DNA from 2 places in the Sinobaca sp. TMA16-18 genome. Region 1 is predicted to be linked to the other one. Evidence: riboswitches for the same ligand, from Rfam matches in the RefSeq annotation. Region 1 holds a riboswitch; the other holds the start of a gene.
What was found. A riboswitch is a leader RNA that binds a small molecule or an ion and turns the genes downstream of it on or off. The one in region 1 is predicted to bind thiamine pyrophosphate.

Region 1 (6,275 bases):
AGTCGTTACCAAGTTCTCTTCTAAACTCGGGATGCCCTCCCTGATTTTATTTATTCTGGTCGGTATGATAATGGGAAGCGATGGGCTGGGCATCATTTTCTTTGACAATGTCGAATATGCCCAGCTGATCGGGATTATTGCGCTCGTTATTATACTATTTGAAGGGGGCTCGCAGACAGAGTGGCCCACGATCAAAAAAGTTCTCGGGCCCTCTTTGTCCCTTGCAACATTTGGTGTAATCCTTACTTCAGCTATCGTCGGGGTAGCTGCAAAGCTGATAGTTGATCTTTCCTGGACAGAGGCTTTTCTGCTCGGTTCCATCGTTGGGTCAACTGACGCCGCTGCTGTTTTTGCCGCTTTAAAAGAACGAAATATTAAAACGAAAATAGGAGCTACGCTTGAAGCGGAATCGGGAACGAATGATCCGATGGCTGTGTTTTTAACAGTCGCTTTCATAGAATTGGTTATCCTCGATGAGCCAAGCTATTTACTTCTCTTCGGCTCTTTTTTCTGGCAGATGGGGCTGGGGCTTGTTATGGGTCTGGCTTTAGGGAAAATCGCTTCACTTTCGATTAACCGGATTAATCTGGATTCAAGTGGACTTTACCCAATTTTCGCCATTTCTTTTGCCCTGCTTACTTACGGCCTGGCCGCATTTGCCGGGGCCAGCGGACTTCTCGCAGTATATGTAGCCGCTTTAATAGTTGGTAATTCCGAATTGACCTATCGTCATTCTATTTTTCGATTTAATGAAGGATTGGCCTGGATGGCCCAGATTACGATGTTTATTATCCTGGGCCTTCTTGCCTTTCCGGAACAGCTATTAAGTCCTTCTGTCGCTATTGCCGGACTGGTGCTGTCTGCTACGCTGATGCTCGTAGCAAGACCAGCCGCTACATTTCTTTCTACTATAGGCACCTCTTATAGTTTTAAGGAAAAAATATTCATATCCTGGGCGGGTCTGCGCGGTGCGGTACCGATCGTACTCGCTACATTCCCAATTGTAGCAGGCGTGGAGTCGGGTGAGGTTTTGTTTAATATTGTATTCTTTATTGTACTGACCTCCGCCTTGATTCAAGGGTCGAGTATTTCTTATTTAGCCAAAAAACTGGGGCTTTCCGGTCCTAAAAAAGAAGTCCCTTATCATTCGATTGAGCTGATATCGATTGGGAAAGCCAATGCTGAAATTATTGAATTCCAGACGGACCGGAATACACCAATTTTAGGGAAAAGTCTGCAGGAAATTAACTTTCCGGATAGTGTTCTGATCAGTGCGATCGTCCGGAATGAAGATCTGGTTACTCCTTACGGAGAGACGGTTATCGAAGAAGAGGACTTTCTTTATATTCTTGTGTCGCGTTCCGAGAAAAAGCAGCTGAAACAGATGTTGAAAGGAAAGCCGAATCGATCAAAATAAAATATGATAAACTAATAAAGCGGAACCTGCTCAGGTTCCGCTTTGCTTGTTATTCTCAGAAAGGAGGAGCATATGGGCGTTTTAATCAGCACGCTTATTCCGATTGGACTTATTTTTCTTTCCGGTTTTCTACTTCAGAAAAAACAGCTGCTCGATGTACGATCTGTCTCGGGTGTGGCTTTATACATACTAACGCCGGCTCTCGTGTTCCGGACCTTTTACACAACAGAGCCTGATTATGATGTGTTTCTCATTGTTTTATTTGCCGTCATCTTTCTTATGGTGATGCTTTTGTTAAATAAACTGCTGTCCTTTGTATTCCGCTGGGATGCTCCGACGGAAAGCGGCATGACCCTGTCTACTTCGTTTATGAATGCAGGGAACTACGGCGCCCCGCTGATACTGTTTGCTTTTGGAGAAGAGGCGTTTGCCTATGCCGTTATTTTTATGGTCATCCAATCTTTTTTTATGAGTACGGTAGGGGTATACATCGCTAACCGCAGTAACATGACAGGAACGGATGCGTTCCGGGTTGTATTGAAAATGCCTGCGTTTTTTGCCCTGCTGTTGGGCATATTGTTTCAATGGCTTCATATCACGATTCCATCCACCTACTTTGACAGCATCAGCATGCTCGGAGAGGCCTCTATTCCTGTCGTCATGGTTGTGCTTGGCATGCAGCTTGCTAAAATTTCCCTGGCATCTCTTGAATGGAAGCTGATCGGTGTTGGAACAGCCGTAAGACTCGTTCTTTCACCGGTGATTGCCTATGGGTTAACGCAGCTGCTGCAGACCAATGACCTCTTGAGTACTGTACTGATTGTAGCAGTGGCTATGCCTACTGCAGCAACGATAGCAATGATATCTGTAGAGTTTCATTCCAGTCCTGACCTGGTTTCAAGTATTACGCTGCTGACAACTATTCTAAGCGTTCCATCGCTGTGGGTATTGTTGTTAATAATTGGCGCGTAGAGGTAACATAGAAAGTGCACTCAAGATATAATAAATCGTGAAGAACGACAAGAGAAGGGAGTAGGTTGTATGAAAAAATGGGGAATAGGAGCTGGAGCTGCTGGGCTTCTTTTGTTAAGTGCCTGCGGCGGTTTCGACGAATCGGAAGCCGGGAATAGTCCGCCCAGCAGTGAACCGATTGAAGTAGCCATACATACCAGTGAAACAGCTGAGGCCGGTGAAGCGGCTTTAATTGAAGCTCACGTAGAGCAGGAGGGAGAAGCGGTGGAGGACGCAAACGAAGTGCTGTTTGAAATATGGAAAGAAGGCGAACAGGAAACGGGAGAGCAGCTGGAAGGCGGACACAGCAGTGACGGAGAATATACGCTGGACTACACGTTTGAAGAAAGCGGAACGTACTTCATAACAGCCCATGTCACCGCCCGCAATATGCACAGCATGCCGACAGAGGAAATAGAAGTAGAATAAAAAAAGAGGAAGGCAGTATTTGCCTTCCCCTCAGGCCAGACTATAGTGAAAAGATGGGCTGCATCAAATTAAAGCGTGTCTTTTTTACGGATTTCCGATACCGATTTAGCACCGATGCCCCAGTTATCGGTCTCTACTTCATCAATAACAACGACAGTTGTCTGAGGGTTTTTTCCGAGAACATCCTGCAGCAGTTTTGTGGCGCCTTCGATAAGCTGTTCTTTTTGCTCCGGAGTCGCGGGCTTATGTTCTTTTGTAATTTTAATATTTACAAATGGCATGATGCATCTCTCCTTTATATTAACGTATGCTTTCAGTATAAAGGTTTTTCCTTATTTATACAGTATTTAGTTTTTGTTAATTGACAATTCAAACAATGATAGCTTACGATGAATACTATAGTTAATTTAATAGTTTTACCACTAGGGGTGCCCTTTAAAAGGGCTGAGATTGAAGTAATACTTCGGGACTCTTTGAACCTGATCTGGATATACCAGCGGAGGGAAGTGGCTTGTCCTGCTTTTTTCCGCAGAAACCAACAGCCGCTTTCCCTCATGGGAAGGCGGCTTTTTTCATGGGCACACATCGGAAAGAACTGCATGCTGTATCAACGGGCAGGCAGACATTGGAAGAATGGATGCACATTTCTAAAAAAATCAAAGAATGGACGGATTGTTTTCATATACGTGAACCTCTCTGGTCTCTCAGGGAGCTGGAGACTGCTGTTGCATTTCTGCAGGAAGAAGGGGTGGCGGCCCAGCAGATCCGGCTGAATGTACCGGGAGAAAAAAGGCAGCATTTCAGGGATATCGGTTTTCATCTCAAAGAATCGGTGGAGCAGAAGCCACAGCAGAGCCTTGCTGCAGGCTGGTCTGTTCACAGTCTGGAAACGGCCCGCCAAAAAGAACAGGCCGGCGCTGACTATTTGTTTTTCGGTCATGTGTTTCCTACCGATAGTAAGTTGGGACTGGAACCACGCGGCCTGAAGCAGCTTGCGGCTATTGCAGAAGCGACCGCACTGCCGGTGATCGCGATCGGCGGCGTTACCCCGGAACGAGTGAAGGACTGCATCCGCTCCGGTGCTTCCGGTATTGCAGTGCTGTCAGGCCTGTATGAAGCAGAAGAGCCAAAGCAGCGGGCGCATGCTTACTATACGAAGCTTAACGAGGAGGGAAGAACATGACATCCTATCATACCGTAGTGATCGGCGGCGGAATCAACGGCTGTTCCACCGCCTTTCATTTAGCGGAAAAAGGGAAACGGGTGCTCCTTTTGGAACGGAGCACAATTGGCAGTGAAGCTTCCAGCGCCGCTGCCGGTATGCTCGGAGCCCAGGTGGAGATTAACAGTCAGGGCTCTTTTTTCGACTTTGCAAGAGCGAGTCGGTCTATGTACGACGAATTAGTCCCTAAACTTGAATCGTATTCAGGCATTCAGGTGGATTATATAAAAAACGGTATGCTGAAAACCGCACACTCGGACGAAGAAACCGCCCATCTTCATAATGTGCTCGCCTTTCAGCAGAAGGCCGGCGAACAAGTCAGCTGGCTGACCCGTGAGGAGCTGCAGACAAAAGAACCGAACCTGGCAGACGAATCCATACAGGGTGCTCTGTATATGCCGAAAGACGGCCAGGTTATGGCGCCGTATCTTACGAAAGCCTATGCCGGAAGCGCCGCCCATTTAGGAGCGGAAATAATGGAACACACTCCGGTGTCTTCCATTAAGCAGAAGGCGGGAGGATATGAAGTGATCACGGGCCGGGAAACGATAGAATCGGAGCATGTAGTCATGGCAGGGGGCGCATGGACGGACCTTCTGGATGGTGACATTGGCCTCATGCCGCCAATGATTCCTGTTAAAGGAGATATTTTATCTGTCCGCCCCACAAAGCAGCTTATTGTGTCTACTGTTCATGCCCCGGATGTGTACCTTGTGCCAAAGAAAAATGGAACAGTAATTATTGGGGCAACCGAACACCCGGGATCTATGGAGACCCAGGTGTATGCGGGCTCTGTGCATGACCTGCTGAAAAGCGCATTTGCGTTAGTGCCGGGTCTTGCCGAAGCAGAGTTCAAACAGGCGTGGAGCGGAATCAGACCGCAGTCCGCAGACGGTCTTCCTTATCTCGGTTCTATTAATAATCAAGGCCTTTGGATAGCTGCAGGGCATTACCGGAATGGGATTCTGCTTTCGGCAGGAACAGGAAACTGGCTTGCCCGTTCCATCTGTGGAGAAACGGTCAATACGGAATGGGAGCAGGCATTCTCTCCCTATCGAAAACGAACAAAGGAAGGTGTTTCCAGTGAAGCTAACCATTAACGGAGAAGAACAGCAGATTCCGGATACAGTCGAATCCGTCGAGCAGCTGCTTGCTCATTTTAACGTCGGACACAAAAAGTCTGTCGTAGAAAAGAATGGAGAAATTTTAACCAAGCCGGATCAGAAAAAATCAGCGTTGAAAGAAAATGACCGGCTGGAAATTGTTCACTTTGTAGGAGGAGGATGAAAGATGTTAACTATTGGAGAGTTTTCTTTTGAATCACGATTGTTTTTGGGAACAGGTAAATACAAAACCGCAGAAGTACAAAAGCAGGCGGTGGCAGCTTCAGAGACGGAGGTGCTGACGTTTGCCGTAAGGCGGATGAATATATTTGACAGCACCCAGCCGGATCCTTTCGAAGATATGGATCTCAACGGGTACAGACTGCTCCCGAATACGGCCGGAGCCAAAACGGCTGAAGAAGCCGTACGTATTGCAAGAATGGCTGATGCAGCCGGGATGTGTGACATGATTAAAGTAGAAGTGATCGGCTGTGATAAAACCCTGCTGCCGGACCCGGTGGAGACGCTGAAAGCTTCTGAACAGCTTCTAAATGAAGGCTTTACCGTGTTAACGTATACGTCGGATGACGTAGTACTGGCAAGGAAACTGCAGGAACTTGGCATTCACGCTATAATGCCCGGAGCTTCACCTATCGGCACAGGACTGGGTATCGTAAATCCCTACAACCTGGCCCACATTATTGAACAGGCTGTTGTGCCGGTTATTGTAGATGCGGGTATCGGCAGTCCAAAAGATGCCTCTTATGCAATGGAGCTTGGAGCGGATGGGGTGCTCTTAAATACAGCAGTGGCCGGTGCCGATTATCCGGTGAAGATGGCAGAAGCAATGAAACTGGCGGTTCAGGCAGGAAGGCTTGGCCATGAAGCCGGTCGAACAGAGAAGAAGTTTTATGCTCAGGCCAGCAGTCCGTCCGAAGGAATGAGCCAGCTGTGACAAGCGGCCGTTATTCCCGCCAGGAGCTGTTCGCTCCGATTGGAAAAAAAGGGCAGCAGGCCTTTGGGGAAAAGCACGCCGTTATTATTGGGGCGGGCGCTTTAGGAAGCAGTATGGCAGAAACCCTGGTCAGAGCGG
Region 2 (6,275 bases), on a different contig from region 1:
CCATGTAACCGGGTATATCACATTCGAAAATGACATTACGCTGCAGCTGGAATGTTCCTGGGCGGCTAATATAAAAGAAGATACGGAACAACTCAGTATTTCCGGAGTTGAGGGCGGTTTACAGCTCTTTCCGTTTGAGCTGTATCAATCCAAATATGGAACGCTGTTAAACAGCACGGCCCAGATTAATAAAATCGATAATATAGAGCCATACTATCAGGCGAATAATTTCGTGGATTCCTGTACAGGTGAAGCGGAACTTATCGTGAAACCGGAGCAGGCCATGAAAGTTACAAAAATCGTCGAGGCGCTATATGAAAGCAGTGAAACAGGAAAAAGCGTACGGTTCGAAGAAAATCCAACCAGCTTTGAAGAGTCTTATTAAAAAAACCAGGCCCTCCGGGGGTCTGGTTTTTTACAGTAGGAGCCTCTTAAAACTACAAGCCTTCATTTTCGAAACGGCGGATCTCATCTTTATGACCTAAAACAATCAGCATATCTCCCTGCTCAATTCTATCGTTGGGCCGCGGGGACACATTAACGTCCTCATTTCGTTTGATCGCAAGAATCGTCACACCATAGGAGGCCCGGACATTGGATTCAATCAGCGTTTTGCGGTGCAGTTTTTTCGTAGCATACACTTCGACAATCGTGTAATCGTTGCTTAAGTCGATAAAATCAATAACCTTTTCCGAAGTCATATTATGGGCTACACGGATTCCCATATCAAATTCCGGGTGGACCACACGGTCAGCGCCGATCTTATCGAGCACTTTCTGGTGGTATTTATTCTGGGCTTTTGCCCAGACGATTGGAACGTTCATGTCTTTTAACACAAGCGTTGTAAGCACACTTGCCTGAATATGGTCGCCGATCGCGACAACAACGTGATCGAAGTTGCCAAGGCCGAGAGATTTTAATGCTTTTTCGTCAGTGGAGTCAATGCAGGCTGTCTGGGTAGCATATGCGACATATTCATCTACTTTTTCTTCATCCTGATCGATAGCAAGAACTTCATAGCCTAAATGATACAGTTCCCGGCAGATACTCCCTCCAAATCGGCCGAGGCCTATAACAGCAAATTGTTTTTTGTTTTTTGGCATGGATAAACGCTCCTTTATGTGTCAAATTCGCCTTACAGTAAATAAATGCCCTGGGGGAGCAGTAATCCTAAAATAATAGTAAATAATACAAATCCTATCATAAACCGGACGAATAGAGGGTGTCCGGTGTTCTTAAATAACTGGACAAAGTAAATTTCAATCAATCCGATACTTAACAATCCACAGGCCAGCTTCAGCAGGCCGCCTAAATATACAGGACGAAGGCCAAGCACAAGCCCGCCGGTTAAAAGCAGCGGCAGGTATGAAAATCGAAGCACGTAGTGAAGCAGAATAGCGGTCCGGTTCATGTTGGTGCGGTGAAATATATAAACAGCGCCTGCAAGCAGAATAACTGCCGCCACGGCTATAAGATGTATCGTGAGTATAGTGTCTGCCATAAGAGCCTCTCCTAATGTAATGTAGACGTTTTCTCCATCATATCACGCGTGCAGGTTTTACAGGAGCAGAGATTTTGCTGAAATAAAACCCGCGGTATGAACCATTTCGAATATGTGCTATCTTTAAGAAGCAAAGACAATTTTATACAACAAGCACTAGGGGTGCTGCAAAGCTGAGAGGGATGACATTCATCCTAACCCTGGAACCTGATCTGGATAACACCAGCGGAGGAAAGTGCGGAATGTTCACCTGAAAAAGCAGCCGCTCGTGCTGTTTTTAATGATAGAACGACTTTTCCGCCGCTCCCTCTGCTGGAGCGGCTTTTTTGTATGCATGGAGCAGGTTCCGGGGGAGCACGGTACACAAAAAAGGGGGCGGGAAATGAATAAAGAGCAGGAACCGGCACTGGAATTTCGAGACGTTACCTATGCCTATACTACTACCGAAGCGCCGATCTTCAAGCAGGTTCAAGGGACAGTGAAAAAAGGCGAATTTGTCAGCCTGCTTGGACCGAGCGGATCGGGAAAGTCGACGTTCTTCCGGCTTGCCGCCGGGCTGAGCGACCCGGACAAGGGGTCGGTGCTTCTGCACGGCTCGGCCACAAGGCTTGGCAGGGTCGGCTACATGCCTCAGCAGGATCTGCTGCTGCCCTGGCGGACCATTTTGGAAAATGGCATGCTGCCATTGGAAATAAACGGCCTTTCCAAAAGGGAGGCCGAACAGCGCGTATCATCCCATCTGGAAGCATTCGGCCTCAGGGGCCTGGAACGCAAGTATCCTCACGAACTGTCCGGTGGGATGAGGCAGAGGGTGTCTTTTCTCCGCGCCGTAGTGGGAGGAAACGACATCTTAATGCTGGATGAACCATTTAGCGCACTTGATTCGATTACCCGCTTTATGATGCAGGAATGGCTGTTGGAAAAGTGGCAGGCTTCGAGGCAGACACTTATTTTTATTACCCACGACATAGAAGAAGCATTATTTTTATCCGACCGCATTTTATTATTTACCGAGCCGCCGATAGAAGGACGCCTTACCGAAATTGCGGTACCGCTGCCAAGACCCAGAGACGAGCGTGCCCGGGATCACCCGGAACTCTTGAAGCTGAAGCGGGAATTGATTGAACGAATGCGCAGGGAGGAGAAGTTACGATGAATGGCTGGAAAGGAGCAGGCATTTCCTATGCTGGAGCCGCTCTTCTCGCATCTGCTTTTTTTATCATCTGGGAGGCAGGAGCCCGCTGGTATGACACGCCTTATATACTGCCGGCACCGTCTGCGGTGCTGCAGAGGCTGTGGGAACTTGCGGATATATTGTTTCTTGTACACCTGCCGGCCACGCTTCTCGTTATAGTTACCGGACTTGGCATTTCCATCGTTTGTGGAGTCGGTATTGCGGTGTTGATGAGCCGGAGCCGGATGGTGGAAAAGAGTGTTTTTCCTCTGTTAATCACCTCGCAGACCATTCCAATTATTGCACTAGCCCCAATATTTGTACTGTGGTTTGGCTATTCCATGTGGAGTAAAGTCGCCGTAACGGTGTTGATCACCTTTTTCCCAATTACGGTCGGGGCGTTTGACGGTCTTCGGACAGCGAGCCGGGATATGCAGGACCTGCTTCGGACCATGGGGTCCGGGAGCTGGCAGATTTTCAGAAAGGTCCAGGTGCCGATGGCTCTGCCCTCGTTCTATTCCGGCTTAAAAGTGGCAGTCACGCTGAGCGTCATCGGTGCGGCAATTGGAGAGTGGCTGGGCGCAGATGCAGGGCTTGGATATTTCAGCCGCAGGATGATGACACAGATGGACGCAGCCGGCGTATTTGCACCAATCGTTTTGTTGTCGTTAGCAGGGATTGGCCTGTTTTTGGCAGTAAAAGCAGTAGAATATGCGACTACAAAAAAGGGAGGAAGAAGATAATGAAAAGGTGGATTAAACAGGTGGGGCTGCTTGCTGCAGGAGCATTTGTGCTGGCAGGATGCGGGAGTGAAAATGAACAGCAGGCAGAGAATGAAGAGCTGCAGGAAGTCGACATTATGCTGGATTGGTATCCTAATGCCGTACACAGCTACTTGTACACCGCGCAGGAAAACGGATACTTCGAGGAAGCAGGCCTGGACGTAAATATTATGTTCCCCACCAATCCAACGGATCCTTTGAACCTGGCGGCTGCAGGAGAAGTGGACTTTGGCATTACCTATCAGCCGGATGTTATTACAGCGCGGACTGAAGGAATCCCTGTAGTAAGCGTGGCGGCGATTGTGAGGTCTCCTCTTAATCACGTTGTGTACAAAGCAGACTCCGACATAGAACGACCAAGAGATTTAGAAGGCCGGACAGTTGGATACCCCGGGATACCGGTCAATGAACCAATTGTAGAAACGATGGTGGAAAATGATGGCGGTCAGTTTGAAGAAGTTGATCTGGTGGATATTGGTTTTGAGCTGCAGTCCTCTTTAGTAAGCGACCGGGCCGATGCGGTAAGCGGCGCATACATTAACCATGAAGTACCGGTGCTGGAACACGCCGGCACTTCCGTAGAATACTTTGATCCGGTGGATTACGGTGTGCCGCCTTTTTACGAGCTCGTTCTCGTTACAAACGAAGAAAAACTGGCGGAAGAGGAAGAAAAAATTAACGCGTTCTGGACCGCGGCGGAAAAAGGATACACATATATGAAAGACCATCCGGAAGAAAGCCTGGACAGTCTGTTTGAGAATGAAGATCAGGAAAATTTTCCGCTTGAACGGGAAGTGGAAGAAGAAAGTCTGGATGTTTTAATGGAGAAAATGGAAACGGAAGAAGAAGCCTTTGGCAGCCAGGACCGGGAATCCTGGGAGGAAACGATCAGCTGGCTTGTAGAAATGGATTACATTTCCGAGACACCGGACACAGAGGACATATTTGTAAATATAGCAGAATAAACAAACCGCTTCGGGCTCTCTTGGAGTCCGAAGCGGTTTTGGTTTATCTTCTGAAGCTGGTACCCGTTCTACATGATAAGGTAGTCCAGGTTCACATCTATCGTTTCCTCTAGTTGGTCGATACCATGCTTGTCCTTAACGGAACCGTTGTAAATAAGCTGAATGGAATCAGCGTTATCAGGAAGTTCCACTTTATAATAGGTGGAGTTCATTGTTTTCTGGCCGGGTTTTAATACTTCTTCATCTGTAGAAGATTCTCCACGTTTTTCTTCCATAGAAACCGCCTCATCGAGGTGATTGCCATCTTCATCAAGAACACGTATCTCTACGAACTGGTCATCATGATAACAGGTGATTTCCTCGCTGTTCGGGTTTTCGATGTAGGGGTGAATATAAACAATAGATTCTTCGGGATTTGTGTATTTAACGCCAACTTCTACACGTTCGGTCAACTGCTGGTACTGATGGCTGAAGGTAGGAGTAACAAAATAATATGTTGCCCATCCCAATGTAAGAACAATAACAAATGGAATGCCCCACTTCATCCATGTAAAACGATTTTTCACCATAATCCCCCTTTAATCGATACCCGTCTGCTGCTGTTTAAAATGTCAGGTTTGTTGTCATTTATTAGTATAAGCCGAACGGACACCGAATGAGAAGGGGATTTGCAAAGCGTTATATAGTCTTAAAGACCCTGTCATCATATTGAAATGTAAGACATATAATAGGTCCTATTCCGTATAAAAAAGGAAATAGTGATAAAAGAAACGCTTTTGCTGTTATTTTTGATTATGCTCAAGTGTGCTGACAAATTCGAAAAACCCGGGCGTCCGGCCCGGTTCAAAGCGGTGGACACATTCCATGCACTTTAATCGGAGGTCCTGGCGCAGGTCTTCCCGGTTCTGCGGTTTGGTCTGCGACAATGATTTCTGAATAAAAGGCTCAAATTTCTGCAGGAAGTCATACATGGCCTCCCGGTCCTGCTGTTTGGCTTTTTCTGCTAATACATACAGAGATGCTGTCATAGTATCTCGCTCCTTTAATGGGTGGTCGCTGTAATATAAGCGTAAAGTTTGGCAAGTCCCTGATGCCTGGAGCGGTAAATAGCCTGAGGCGTCACATTAGTAAGATAGGAAAGATCAATATCCCTCATCTGCTCTGCGTAGCTCTTTTGTAATATCCACTGTTGATGCGGGGTTAATGCCTGGTAGGCGGCATACAGCTTTCGGTTTTCGAGCTCTTCGGCAAGAACATGCGGAGACAGAGGAGGCTCCCATACCGGCTCTTCCCACGTATCACTGTCTACAATCAGCGGCTGCAGGGTTTCTATTTTCCGCTGTTTCTTATCGAATTGCACCGCATGCCAGTGAAGAGACTTTAAAATATACGCTGTTAATTTCTTTTCCTCCCGATACTGCCTGAACGCCTCATCCAGTGCTTTCTGATACGTTTCATCTGTATAACAGACCGCCTCTGCAAACAGGTTGGAGTGAAGAGAGTCGGCCAGAAACTGGCGGAGGGCAGGAGAAGAGAGCGCTTGTTTATGCGTGTGAATATAGTAATCAAGCCGAGGGCATTTTCCCAGAAGATGTGATAAATAATAAGCCACGATGTTCCCTCCTTTCTGTTCTTCCATATCAAAATTAGGGTGAGGCATATGCTTCTATATGAACAAAAGGTAAATACAGCAAAAAAAACAAACCATTTTACGAACATTTGTTCTTATTTTATAGGCAGGATAAAAGAATTGCAAAGTGTATTCGATATTTTGTTAGAATAGACCCTGACGGAAAAAATAGAAAAGAGGGACTGTAAATGAAAATGGCTGCTGGAATTCTTCTGCTGCTCAT

Region 2: another riboswitch for thiamine pyrophosphate. It lies ahead of AC5W14_RS10485 (ABC transporter ATP-binding protein); the one in region 1 lies ahead of AC5W14_RS05620 (thiamine phosphate synthase).

What each region holds. Positions count from the first base shown of each region.
Region 1 is NZ_JCAKFM010000002.1:380,753-387,027, forward strand. Features, by position in the region: gene AC5W14_RS05600 (potassium/proton antiporter) at 1-1,417, shown strand, start outside; gene AC5W14_RS05605 (AEC family transporter) at 1,490-2,389, shown strand; gene AC5W14_RS05610 (FixH family protein) at 2,459-2,857, shown strand; gene AC5W14_RS05615 (2-hydroxymuconate tautomerase family protein) at 2,926-3,138, opposite strand; TPP riboswitch at 3,272-3,379, shown strand; gene AC5W14_RS05620 (thiamine phosphate synthase) at 3,432-4,040, shown strand; gene thiO (glycine oxidase ThiO) at 4,037-5,179, shown strand; gene thiS (sulfur carrier protein ThiS) at 5,163-5,366, shown strand; gene AC5W14_RS05635 (thiazole synthase) at 5,370-6,137, shown strand; gene AC5W14_RS05640 (ThiF family adenylyltransferase) at 6,134-6,275, shown strand, end outside.
Region 2 is NZ_JCAKFM010000005.1:40,880-47,154, forward strand. Features, by position in the region: gene AC5W14_RS10470 (Gfo/Idh/MocA family protein) at 1-385, shown strand, start outside; gene AC5W14_RS10475 (potassium channel family protein) at 438-1,103, opposite strand; gene AC5W14_RS10480 (DUF1516 family protein) at 1,136-1,501, opposite strand; TPP riboswitch at 1,650-1,752, shown strand; gene AC5W14_RS10485 (ABC transporter ATP-binding protein) at 1,884-2,657, shown strand; gene AC5W14_RS10490 (ABC transporter permease) at 2,654-3,418, shown strand; gene AC5W14_RS10495 (ABC transporter substrate-binding protein) at 3,418-4,422, shown strand; gene AC5W14_RS10500 (hypothetical protein) at 4,491-4,991, opposite strand; gene AC5W14_RS10505 (helix-turn-helix domain-containing protein) at 5,205-5,450, opposite strand; gene AC5W14_RS10510 (sigma-70 RNA polymerase sigma factor region 4 domain-containing protein) at 5,465-6,034, opposite strand; gene AC5W14_RS10515 (SunI/YnzG family protein) at 6,241-6,275, shown strand, end outside.